DNA from 4 places in the Butyricimonas sp. RTP31003st1_G1_RTP31003_210430 genome. Region 1 is predicted to be linked to each of the others. Evidence: riboswitches for the same ligand, from Rfam matches in the RefSeq annotation. Region 1 holds a riboswitch; each other region holds the start of a gene.
What was found. Region 1 has a riboswitch for cobalamin ahead of AB5542_RS11200 (TonB-dependent receptor). Riboswitches for the same ligand answer to the same signal wherever they lie in the genome.
Positions count from the first base shown of each region.

Region 1 (3,201 bases):
CAACGAACCGCTATGCCAAGGGATATACGGAATCTGGTCCCCGTAATACGTACTCTCCTTCTTCGTGAAATCCTGAGCCTTCTGGTATGTGTAATTCACCCGGGCATCCAACAACCAATGTTGACAGAACCTCCAATTACTCTGCAAGGCAACATCAATACCTCGAATTTCTACCTCTCCCAGATTCACCATCGTCCAGCGAAACTGATTGGAAGTCGGCATGGCAATAATCTTATCCGACACCTCGTTATAGTAGGCATCCATCTGTACGTCCAGCCCCTGCAACACCCCTTTATCAAAGTTGCGATTATAAGTCACTCCCACGTTATACTGGTTCGTGTACTCCGGTTCCAGATTTATATTCCCGATAAAAGTATAATACAAATCATTCAACGTCGGCATTCGGAACACTCGCTTATAAAAAGCCCTCACGTTAAAATCCGCCACACGGAACGGTTGCCACGCCATCACGACCGTGGGTGTATATTCCTGCATATCATCCGCTGCCCCATTCGCCACCTTCGTCCGCTCATGCACGAAAGTCCCCAACACGCTTGCCTGAAATTTAAAACGGTCAAAATGCAAGGCCGTCGCCACGGCCCCTAAAGTCGTGTAACGGGTCGGATAGACAAAATCCACCAAATCTGCATTCAGCTTGTTCCACTGAAAATCCACGGACACATCCACGTTCCAAAAAGGCAAAATGGCAAACATATTGGCTGACGAAACATAAATTTCGTGTTGCCGGAAATGATTATTCACGTACATCGTACTCACGTCCAACCGGGGATCGGAAAGATAATGCAAATAATCATAGGCATACTTCGCGTTCATCTGTAAACTATAACCACTAAAATGCCTCAAAAAAGAACCTTGAAGGAAAAAATTAGAATCCCATTGACGATCCTGATGCTTGAACTTTCCCGGCTCTTCCCGTACCGATGCGCCGGGATAACCTCTTTCGGAATCATAAAAATATGCCTTAGCCTTCCACTCTCCGTCATTCATCCGGCCAAACACACCATACTCTGCCCGCAAAGCACGAACATCCCCGTTCTTACGAACCTCCGTCGTATCGTAACCATTCTTTTTTTTGTAGCTAAACTTATACTTTCCTGTCGTGTACATATACTCCGAACTAAAAGCCCCGCTCACGTGTTCCCCCAACCGATGTTCAAACAACACTGATGGATTCGCCACCCCGAAAGATCCCGTTTTAAAAGTAACCTTCGCATTATATTTCTTCCCGTCTGTAAATCTAGGTGTACGGCTTGTCATATAAATAGACCCGGCCGAGCCAAAATCTTTGGCAGACTGGAATATGGCACTCCGCTGCCCGTTATACAAAGAGATCGCCTCCATGTTATCCAGTGAAAAACGTCCCAGATCCACGGTCCCGTTCTGTGCGTTTCCCAACTCGATACCATCATAAAACACCCCCACGTGTTGGGTCCCCATCGCCCGGATATTCACGGTCTTCAAGCCCCCGATTCCCCCGTAATCCTTGATCTGCACCCCCGAAAAATAACGCAAAGCATCCGCAACGGAATGTACTGTCAACCTTTGCAACACCGGACCTTCCATCGTTTGAACCGGAATCACCTCCTTCTGAACCCGCTTGGCGGAAACAACAACCTCATCAATATTGTACACCTTTGTCGTGTCCACTTTTTGTGCCCACAAATAATTCCCAAACAAGGAACACCATAAAATTACACCAAAAACGATTAATTTCATTTACTCTGCCATTAAACGATAACAAATCCGATCATTCCATTTCCGGCGATCGCCTTCATTTGCAATCACCTTGGACCCAATCATTAATTCAAGAAAGATTTATTTTTCTTGCACCTCGCGAACTCTAGTCCCAGAGAGTTACGAACTCATGATCTTGGCAGGTCTTCTGACTTGCTCCGTCCTTGAACGCCCTTCCCATTTCGTGTCGAAACAGTGGATGTGAGTCTTGTTCACGGACTTTGGCGGAGCTTACAGCAGCGGGTCTGTTCAGGATTCACACCTGATTCCCTTTTCACCACACGCCCGAAACGAGGTGTGACACCAAAATCGTTGCAAAAATATATAAAATATAAAGACAGTAGAAGTTTATGACACTATTTTTCACTCTTTATTTCACAAAACAAAATACTGATAATCTACTACATAAACATACAACTAGGTCTGCAAAGCACATATTTTGACTTGCAGACCCAGCACGTTTACCATCTCACGGAAATAAACTACTCCTTTTTCCAGTTTCCATCCACCATATCTTGATATTGGGGATTATACCCGTTACCCGACACGATCCACTTGTCGGAAGTCAGTACCGGGATCACGCTTTTCAAGCCGGAGAAGTCGAATAACCCCACATTCGTCTTAATCTCCACAGCAGACGCCGACACGAGTACCGGAAAATTGACGTATTCCAAAGAGGCTGTTCTCGTCGTCCATGCGTTCAACGTCAACTTTCCCCCGATAGACATCAATGCCGGTGCATAGACACCATCCAAATGACCTCCATAAGAGTCATTCGTCCTAATATTGAAATCACCTTTCACCGTTTCCAACGCAGGCAGTGATAGTAACTCTATGTTACAGCAATGTCCGGCATTTAACGAACCGATTTTTGTCAGTTTCGGTAGATTTACCCGGGAGCGTCCTTGAATGTAAAAACCGAACTCCCCGTCAACCTCTTTCAAATTGGGTAAATTCAAATCATCCACGGCAGCCACAACCGTGAGGCTGAATTTCCCGGTCACTTTTTCCACATTCAACTGAACCGTCTCCGTACGACTACCGGATATCCAGAATTCAAAGAAATCTGTCGTCGTGACTTCCTTGATGCCCTTGATAACAATATTCGGGGCATAAAGAGATAAACGTTGCATGGAGATAGCTTCGTCACCGATCAAGGTGAGAGGCACATTGTTATTACGAACCTCAAGATAAGTCAAGCCGTCAATCTCCCGGATATCCAATTCCGAAACATTTGATTGACTAAAAGAGAGCGAACCGACAGATAGGGAATGCTCCAAGAAAGAGTAATCTTCGGCAAGGATTTCCGAGAAATAAAGGCTGGAAACCTTCGTAAGCGAACCAAGAGCAGATAAATCCGCAAGAGAACTCATGCTGCGGAAGTTAGCACTCTCGCCCACGGTAGTTAAAGCTTCCAACCCGTCGAGGCTCGTCAGGTTACTCAGA
Region 1 covers NZ_JBCOSQ010000031.1:41,246-44,446, reverse strand. Annotated here, with positions in the region: gene AB5542_RS11200 (TonB-dependent receptor) at 1-1,737, opposite strand, end outside; cobalamin riboswitch at 1,876-2,078, opposite strand; gene AB5542_RS11195 (leucine-rich repeat protein) at 2,238-3,201, opposite strand, start outside.

Region 2 (3,201 bases), on a different contig from region 1:
CCCACAAGTTTTCCCCCGAAACCAAGAGTAGCCCGTCTCTCATCCCAGCTACCATAACTGATACGAGCGTTAGCCGAAAAATCGGGAGACGCTTTCTTGCGCACGATATTCAACACTCCGCCCATAGCCGAATGTCCGGCCAAAATAGCGGCGGGTCCTTTCAACAATTCGATAGACTCCACGGCAGCCAAATCCCCGTAAGGCACGTTATTATTCAACGTCCGCTCATCGCGAATCCCGTCAATCATAACAACCGCACTCCCCTGGCCGCGAATAGAAAACTGTTGAAACTGCCCGTATTGCTTGTCTTTCGCTACAATTCCCGGCAAAAACTTAACGGCATCCATCAGATCAACAATTCCCTTCCGGTCAAGCATCTGGCTAGACAACTTGCTCACCGTTATCGGAACGAAACGTAAAGGCACATCCAATCCCAACAAATCAATCCTCTTCTTTTTCTGCATCACATCCACCTGATCGATACGGAATAAAGAGTCCGTGATACTCTTTTTCTTTCGCTTATCGTCCTCTTGAGCGAAAAGCGAACCGACGCACACAAACAGCAACAATGCTAATACAACAACTTTTTTCATACAACTATATATTAATAATGAATAAGCATTATTAACATAGTCTTTTGGGCAACATGAGTTTAAGGTAAAATCCATCTTTTTCCCTCTCGCTTTTTTTCCCGAAAGCTATGGTTTATCTTGTTCGGCAGGTCTTCTGACTTGTTCCGGATTTTGTTGCCTTCCCAGTTTATAACCAGTGACATTTGAAGTACAAAACCCCTTGTATAGGAACTTACAGCTGCGGGTACAGTCCCGGATTCACACCGGATTCCCTATTAAGCATCACCTCCATGACCGAAGGCTCCGCACCAAAACATGGCGCGAATGTAATATATTTTTTTATATTATACTTTTCAACATGATTTTTTTATTTCCATAATTCAATCATCATAACAAACTGACAACCAACCTATATAATAAAAACTCCAACAATATCCTTAACGAATCTCTATACCTTCTCCAGGTATCATTTTTCTCACCCAACCGTAACCTTTTGTCAAAAAATATATACATTTGTGCCGTCTTAGGTGATGTGTTAATGCTCAATTAACATACAAGAGGGAAACCGGTTAGAATCCGGTACAGTGCCCGCTACTGTGATGCCCGTTTCTCCCTAACGAAGAGATTCAAAGAAAGGTTCTTACACCACTGTTCGTAAGGACGGGAAGGTATCTTTCTTAGGCGTAGTCAGGAGACCTGCCGAGACAAACATAGGTAATAGCGTATTCTCGGGGCCAGGAATACTATTATAAACTTTAAAACTTAACCCGAATGAAAAGAATTGTAGTACTGACTACATTATTCATGCTGACTTTGGCAAGCGTCTCGCTAGGGCAGATCACGTTGAGAGGGAAAGTGATCGATGCAAAAAGCGGGAAAGCACTTATCGGGGCCAATGTACGATTAGTCGGAACAAGCATCGGAATCGCCACGAACAACAAGGGCGAATTCGTCCTCGAAAAAGTTCCCGACGGTACCTACACGCTCCGGGCCAGTTACTCCGGTTACGAAGTCAGTTCCATAAAAGTCAGTAGTAGCAAAAGTGACATTCTGTTCCAACTGAAAACATCACTGATCAACCTCGATCAAGTCGTTGTTTCGGGAACGGGAACTCACCGAAAATTAAAGGACTCACCAGTCCCCGTCGAGGTCATGACAGCCTCGGACATCAAAAAAGGTGGAATCTCCACCATCGAGGATGCCCTCGTGATGCTAAATCCCTCGTTTAGTTTCCGCCCAACGGCTATGAGTACAAACATGACCCTTAACGGAATGAAAGGAGATTATATCCTCGTTCTCGTGAACGGGAAGAAAATGACCGGAGACATTTCCGGTTACGTTGACCTCTCCCGGATCGACATGGGTAGGGTAAAACGAATCGAAGTCCTTAAAGGTGCAGCCTCCTCCCTCTACGGATCGGACGCTATTGCGGGAGTGATCAACATTATCACAGATCAGCCGCATGACGCCCTGAACATCGTGTCCACGACCCGATTAGGAGGCAAGGGCAGTTTTATCGAGAACGTCAACGCAGACATCAACGCTGGCAAATTCTCGTCCTCAACCTCTTATCAAAGGCGCCAATCTGACGGCTGGCAACTCAGTAATATCACAGAAGATAGTGTACCTACCCGTCGCAAAGTGTCTGATAAATTTCACTCGGACATCGTGAACCAACGTTTTGCCTTCGATCCATCAAAAAATCTGAACTTGTACGTGGAAGGAAGTTACTTTACCAAAGAACTCGACCGTCCCGTGAACAAGGATGCTAAAGACCCTTCCGGATTCGACTATGATATGTCATACGAGAACTACGCTGTGGGATTGGGGGGAAAATATCTGTTCGGTAATTCCGCTTATATTAGCTTGGATGTCAACGCCAACAACTACGAGTACTACAAAGTATACACCCGTGCCATCGAGTCCAAGGGCGACACGACCACCCACGTCGGAGATGAAATCCTGACCAAACGTCAACGCTACTTATCTACCAACCTAAAAGGAGTATTCAAGATCGGTAAGTACAACAAAATTTCCATTGGAACCGAGTACATCAAGGACTACTTAAAGAATCCCACCGATCTGGCGGAGAGTAAAGATGTCTATACGCTGGCTCTTTATGCACAAGACGAGATTCGTCTTTTCAAAAAACTCCAATTAGTACCCGGTTTCCGTTACATCTACCACGAGGCATTCAAGAATCAGTTTACGCCCAAACTTTCAGCCATGTACAGCCTAGGAAATTTCAACTTCAGGCTCTCTTACGCGGCCGGATTCAAGGCTCCCTTGTTGACGGACCTCTATTATTATAAGGAATCTGCCAAGAAAGGAAAATTAACCGTCGTTATCGGGAACCCCGATCTGAAACCGGAGAAATCGAATTACTACGCTTTCAACACGGAATATGCGGGAAAGTACTGTAACATCTCCGTAAACGGGTATATCAATGACCTCCGTAACGTTATAGAGTCAAAGAAATTACCCCTAACACCGGAAGACGAAGCCAACAAGGTCACTTCCCGAGAAACTTACGAGAATCTGGACAAAGCCCGGACACAAGGAGTTGATATTTCCGTTAACAGCTACCTCGGTGCGGGATTTTCTCTAGGTGGTGGATATAGCTACGTGG
Region 2 covers NZ_JBCOSQ010000014.1:55,525-58,725, reverse strand. Annotated here, with positions in the region: gene AB5542_RS06300 (TonB-dependent receptor) at 1-593, opposite strand, end outside; cobalamin riboswitch at 699-900, opposite strand; cobalamin riboswitch at 1,081-1,291, shown strand; gene AB5542_RS06295 (TonB-dependent receptor) at 1,344-3,201, shown strand, end outside.
Region 2: linked by a shared signal. The riboswitch ahead of AB5542_RS06295 (TonB-dependent receptor) and the one ahead of AB5542_RS11200 (TonB-dependent receptor) in region 1 are both predicted to bind cobalamin.

Region 3 (3,201 bases), on a different contig from region 1:
AACGTGATTTCCGATATGGTGGGAATAAAGAATGCTTTTAGTTTTGATCTTAATGCCGGATGTTCCGGTTTCCTATATGGCTTGATCACGGCGACGCAGTACGTGGAGAGCGGGCGTTATAAAAAAGTGATTGTCGTGGGAGCTGAAAAGATGTCCGCGATTACGGATTACACGGATCGGGCAACTTGTCCTATTTTCGGAGATGCGGCTGCCGCCGTGTTGCTGGAGCCGACAACTGAAGATTTGGGGGTAATTGACCACATATTGCGTTCGGATGGAATGGGACGTGTTCACCTACATATGAAAGCAGGTGGTTCTTTGAAACCGCCAACCATTGATACGGTTTTAGCCCGGGAACATTATATTTACCAGGAAGGACAGCCCGTGTTTAAACATGCTGTATCGAACATGGCAGACGTGTCGGTGGAAGTGATGGAACGCAATAACTTGTCCTCGGAGGACGTGGCTTGGCTGGTACCTCATCAGGCAAACCTGCGTATTATCAAGGCTACCGGGGAACGAATGGGGTTACCCAAAGAGAAGGTCATGGTTAATATCCAAAAATACGGTAACACGACCTCGGCAACAATCCCGTTGTGTCTGTATGAATGGGAGGACCAACTGAAGAAGGGGGATAATTTGATCCTTGCTGCTTTTGGTGCCGGATTTACATGGGGTGCCATTTATTTGAAATGGGGATATACTCATAAGGGTTAGATTGTATCGATAATACGATATACGAGGCTGTTCGGGAAATAACCGAACAGCTTTTTTGATTTCAGAAGATGGGTGTAAGATATTTTAGCTGATTATTAGAAAATAATTGTTTTTTTCATTAAGAAATAAATTATTTTATATATTTGCGTCGATTTTGGTGAGTCCCATGCTATCTGTATGGGATGTAAGGGAATCCGGTGAGAGTCCGGAACAATACCCGTTGCTGTAATCTCTTTCCCGTTACACGGGAAATGCTTAGTCACCTCATGCCACTGGTTCGTCCGGGAAGGCGACATAAGCGGAGAAAGTCAGAAAACCTGCCTGAATTAGATGTTTTTATTGTTCTCGGGAATAAGGATGATAAAAAGGAAAAAATAATAGCTATTGTTTTTATTAACAGTAACATTTATGAAGCCACGGATGTGCGTGATGTGTGCTGTCGTGTGGCGTTTATAATGTTTATGAAAAAATAATAAACATGAAAAGTATCTTATTGCTAGTATGTGGCGTACTTGTATTGAATTTCGCACCAATGTCAAGACTTATGGCGATTCAACCGGAGGTGATGGCTGATACGGTGAAAACGGTAAAATTAACCGGAAAAGTCGTGGATGTTGAAACAGGGGATGCAATACCTTTATCAACTCTCATGGTGAAAGAGTTAGGTTGGGGGAGTGTTTGCGATACGGAAGGAAAATTTAAAATTGACGTGCCTGCCAATCGTAAAGCAACTTTGACGGTTCGTTCTGTCGGGTATGAGACTCGTGAAGTTGATGTGGCTCCTGGAACAATCTCTGGACTTGTTATTAAGCTGAAGAAGAGTTTGTTGGATTTGGACGAGGTGGTTATTACAGGTACGAGAACGGAAAAGGTGATTTCCGAGGCTCCCGTGATGACTCGTGTCGTTTCTGCCGAGGAGTTACAACGAAATGATTACGAGAGTATGATGGATGTTCTGGAGTACAATATTCCGGGGCTTCGTTTTAACGTGGACCCTCGCGGTAATAATATCCAGATTCAGGGATTGGAAAATAGTTACATCCTTATCTTGGTTGATGGGGAGAGGTTATCTCAGACTCCCGGGGGACCTATCGATTTCGATCGGCTGAGTACGTCCAATATTAAACGGATCGAGATTTTGAAAGGTGCGGCTTCTGCTCTTTACGGGTCAAGTGCCATGGGTATGGTTGTGAATATTATCACGGATTCTCCGAAACGCTCTTTGGAAGGCTGGGCAAAAGCTCGTTATTCTAAGTTTAATGATCTGCAGTTGGATGCGGGGATCGGGTTGGCTCACAAGGGATTTTTCTCCCAGACTCTTTTTCGTCGTAATTCCACGGATGGGTATGATCTTACGCCCGAAACACCCCAGTCTTACACGATGAATCCTTCACATGATATGAATATAGAGGAGAAGGTAGGATGGAATAATGAACGGACGAAAGTGGTGGCTTCAGCTTCTTTCTATTGGAATGAAGTAGAGAATCCTCCCAAGGGAGAATCTCCAACGCATTATCGCAGTTTAAACAAAACATTCCGGGCATCATTGGAGCATGCCTTCGGGGAAAAGAATAAGTTGTATGCGGTGTATTACGGAGATTTTTATACTCGTAAGACCGTGTATGATTTGATTGATCTTGCAGATAGTACGAATGCGACTTCTCACGAGCAGACAGCCCGTTTGACAGATATTTATAGTCCCTTGAAGAACGTGGAGATTGTTGGAGGAATTGAATGGAATTGGACTCGGAATTATAATAAGATGCAATACGGTAAGGAACAAACCGTGAGAAAAGTGAACGATGCGAATGTTTTCGTGCAGGTGGATTGGCAGATATTGCCGGAGCTGGATTTGGTAGGAGGTTTCCGTTACACACACCATTCTGTTTTTGGTGACGCGTATACCCCGAAAGTAAATTTGATGTATGCCCCGGGCAGTTTTAAATTCCGTGCCGGGTATAGTCGGGGATTTAAGGCTCCCGGCTTGACGGAGTTGTATTCTGATTTTGACATGGGAAGTGTGTCGCATAATGTTGGAAATCCAGATTTGAAACCGGAATATTCCAATTATTTATCGGTTTCGGCGGAATATACTTACAATGGACGGTTGAATGCAAGCGTGGAAGGGTACCAGAACACGATAAAAGATAAAATTAATTCTTTTGTTATTGACGTGGAAGATCCGGAACCGGGACAATTGGGAGCAGAAATGCATTATGCAAATGTGGAGGCCGTGCGTATACGCGGGGCAGAAGGAACATTAACTTATTACCCGATTAAGCAATTGTTGCTGAGGGGAACTTATGCTTATACTGATGCGAGAGATCGGGAGACGGATTTGCAATTGTCCGGAAATTCAAAACACGCCTTGAATTTTACCACGACATTACGCGGTAAATTATTGAAACGGGATGGTTCTGTTTCTCTCTCCGGACGGTGGACTTCTAAGAAATTGTCACAGAGTAAATCCACTGAAACGGACGA
Region 3 covers NZ_JBCOSQ010000072.1:5,723-8,923, forward strand. Annotated here, with positions in the region: gene AB5542_RS17740 (beta-ketoacyl-ACP synthase III) at 1-717, shown strand, start outside; cobalamin riboswitch at 856-1,057, shown strand; gene AB5542_RS17745 (TonB-dependent receptor) at 1,196-3,201, shown strand, end outside.
Region 3: linked by a shared signal. The riboswitch ahead of AB5542_RS17745 (TonB-dependent receptor) and the one ahead of AB5542_RS11200 (TonB-dependent receptor) in region 1 are both predicted to bind cobalamin.

Region 4 (3,201 bases), on a different contig from region 1:
GAGGAACCCACGATCGAAAAGACTTGCGAACTTATGGAAGCTTGTGATGTCGTGGTTGCCACGGGAGGAATGCCCATGGTAAAATCAGCTTACTCATCGGGCAAACCCTCTTTCGGTGTCGGCGCAGGTAACGTACAGGTAATCCTAGATCGATTTATTGATTTCGATGTAGCGGCAGAAAAAGTCATCACCGGTCGCTCCTTTGACAATGGTATCATCTGTTCCGGGGAACAGAGTTTCATTTATCACAAAGACGACAAACAGGAAGTCATGGACACTTTCCGCCGTCACGGGGCATACATCGTGTCCGAAGAAGATCGGGACAAAGTAGTTAATGCACTTTTTGAAGACGGGCATATTTGCAGGGATATTGTCGGACAATCCGTTCAGACAATCGCAAGCAAAGCCGGCATCTTCGTACCGGGTAACACCCGAGTCCTCGTGGTAGAAGCTCACGGAATAGGACGTGACGACCTCATCTGCAAAGAAAAAATGTGTCCCGTCATGGCTGCATTCGCTTATGACAACTTTGATGAAGCGATAAAAATCGCCAAAACAAATCTGTTCATGGAAGGAAACGGACACACGGCCGGAATCCACTCCAACAATCAAGCAAACATCATCAAGGCTGGAACAGAACTCTCCGTATCACGCCTGATCGTGAATGCCCCGTGTGCTACCACGGCCGGAGGTTCCATACAAAACGGGCTCCCCGTGACCAACACCCTCGGGTGCGGAAGTTGGGGGAACAACTCGATTTCCGAAAACTTCACCTATAAACACCTATTAAATATCACACGCATCGCCCCGTTATCCGCACGGATACACGTACCCTCCGATGCCGAAATATGGGAATTATAAAAAATAATCGTAAATTTGCGGGACTACAAGTGACAGTACACCTCTTTAACGTTGGTTTCATAAATACGTACAGCACTTGTAACCCGCAAATTTCATGTTATACGAATATGGACTTCAGTATCAATATAAAAGAAATATTCACCGCCTTTATGGTACTTTTCGCCGTGATCGACATCACGGGATCAACTCCTATTATTATCGGGTTGAATGATGCAGGAAAAAAAGTCAGTGCCGAAAAAGCCGCAGGAATATCTCTCGTTATATTTATAGCATTTCTTTTCGCGGGAGACGGATTATTGAAATTATTCAACATCGACATTTCCTCTTTTGCCCTTGCCGGGGCATTAGTGCTTTTCGTACTCGCCATAGAAATGACCTTTAGTATCGAGATTTTCAGAAATGATGGCCCGGAAGGTTCGGCAACAATCGTACCTGTTATCTTTCCGCTTATCGCAGGAGCCGGGGCATTAGCAACCACGCTGACACTTAAAGCTGAATGTAGCGTTTTTAGTATTATCATTGCCATTCTTCTTAACATGACGGTCGTCTATATTGTTCTACGCAATGTCTATTTAGTAGAACGGGTTCTCGGGAAAGGCGGCGTTTACATTCTACGAAAATTCTTTGGCATCATTCTACTTGCCATGTCTGTAAAAATTTTCGCATCCAATTTAAACACTCTGCTGGCATCACTATCTTAGATCAAAAAATTCTTTTTGGAAAACTTTTTGAAAAAATCAAACAAGAAAGTTTTCCAAAAAAGATATTTTTTCTCTCACCAATAGAAAAATTATTTATACATTTGTCTAGATTTTGGTTCCTTCAACAAGGATTAAAAGGGAATCAGGTGAAAATCCTGAACAGTCCCGCTGCTGTAAGTTTCACTGAATCGTTCAAGCATCACATTGCCACTGTTTTCCAACGGGAAGGCGCTTGACCGGGAACAAGTCAGAAGACCTGCCAAGACCAGAGGTTTCAAAGGCTTTCGAGGAAAAAGCCGGGAACGCAGGTATTTCAAACATACTTACATCCCGTTTTTAATCATAAAGTCATCTCAAACCAAAACAAAATTAAAATTCATGTAATTGTAACTAAACTAAAGGAATAAGAAAGACATGATTCAGACAGTTGTAAAAAGGGATGGCCGGGTTGTCGGCTTTAATGAAGAAAAAATTATCGCGGCCATTCGTCGGGCAATGCTCCACACGGCTCAAGGAGAGGATATGGAATTGGCATCCACCATTGCCGACCGGGTCGCTTACCGCGGGGCAGAACAGATGACCGTGGAAGAAATACAAGACAATGTAGAGATCGAACTCATGAAAAGCCGCAGAAAAGATGTGGCACAACTATATATCGCTTATCGAAACCAGCGGAGCGTTGCACGTAAAGCAAAAACGAGAGATATTTTTCTGGAAATTATCGAAACAAAATCCAACGACATTACCCGGGAAAACGCAAATATGAATGCGGACACCCCGGCAGGGATGATGATGAAATTTTCCAGTGAAACTACCAAGCCTTTTGTTGACGACTACTTGTTAACCGAAGAAGTGAAAACCGCAGTTCGCCAAGGCTACTTGCATATTCACGACAAAGACTATTACCCCACGAAAAGCCTTACCTGTGTGCAACACCCGTTGGATAAGATTCTGAGAAACGGATTCTTTGCCGGACACGGGGAATCACGTCCTGCCAAACGTATCGAAACAGCCAGCATCCTAGGGTGTATCTCTCTGGAAACCGCCCAAAACGAGATGCACGGGGGACAGGCGATTCCCGCTTTTGACTTTTACCTGGCTCCCTATGTACGTTCCAGTTTCGTGGAAGAAGTCAAAGTATTGGAAGAATTAAACGGAGAAAACTATAACCATCTTTATCACATCGAAATTCAAGACTATATTCCCCGGGAACTATCAGGTTTGACCGGAGAACAACGAGTTTTACAACACGCCATCAACCGCACGGTAAACCGGGTACATCAATCCATGGAAGCTTTTATCCACAACATGAATACCATCCACAGCCGGGGAGGTAATCAGGTTGTTTTCAGCTCCATCAACTACGGCACAGACACTTCTGCCGAAGGACGTTGTGTCATCCGTGAATTATTGCGTTCCACCTACCGGGGAGTGGGTAACGAAGCCACGGCTATTTTCCCGATTCAAATCTGGAAAAAGAAAAAAGGAGTAAACTACCTTCCGGAAGACCCGAATTACGATCTATACGAGTTCGCATGCAAGGTTTCCGCCCGTCGCTTTTTCCCGAATTTCATAAACTTGGATGCCACTTTCAACCAGCATGAACAATGGAGAGCTGATGATCCCGAACGATTCCGCT
Region 4 covers NZ_JBCOSQ010000079.1:4,339-7,539, reverse strand. Annotated here, with positions in the region: gene AB5542_RS18425 (aldehyde dehydrogenase family protein) at 1-861, shown strand, start outside; gene AB5542_RS18420 (MarC family protein) at 969-1,562, shown strand; cobalamin riboswitch at 1,659-1,841, shown strand; gene AB5542_RS18415 (anaerobic ribonucleoside triphosphate reductase) at 1,977-3,201, shown strand, end outside.
Region 4: linked by a shared signal. The riboswitch ahead of AB5542_RS18415 (anaerobic ribonucleoside triphosphate reductase) and the one ahead of AB5542_RS11200 (TonB-dependent receptor) in region 1 are both predicted to bind cobalamin.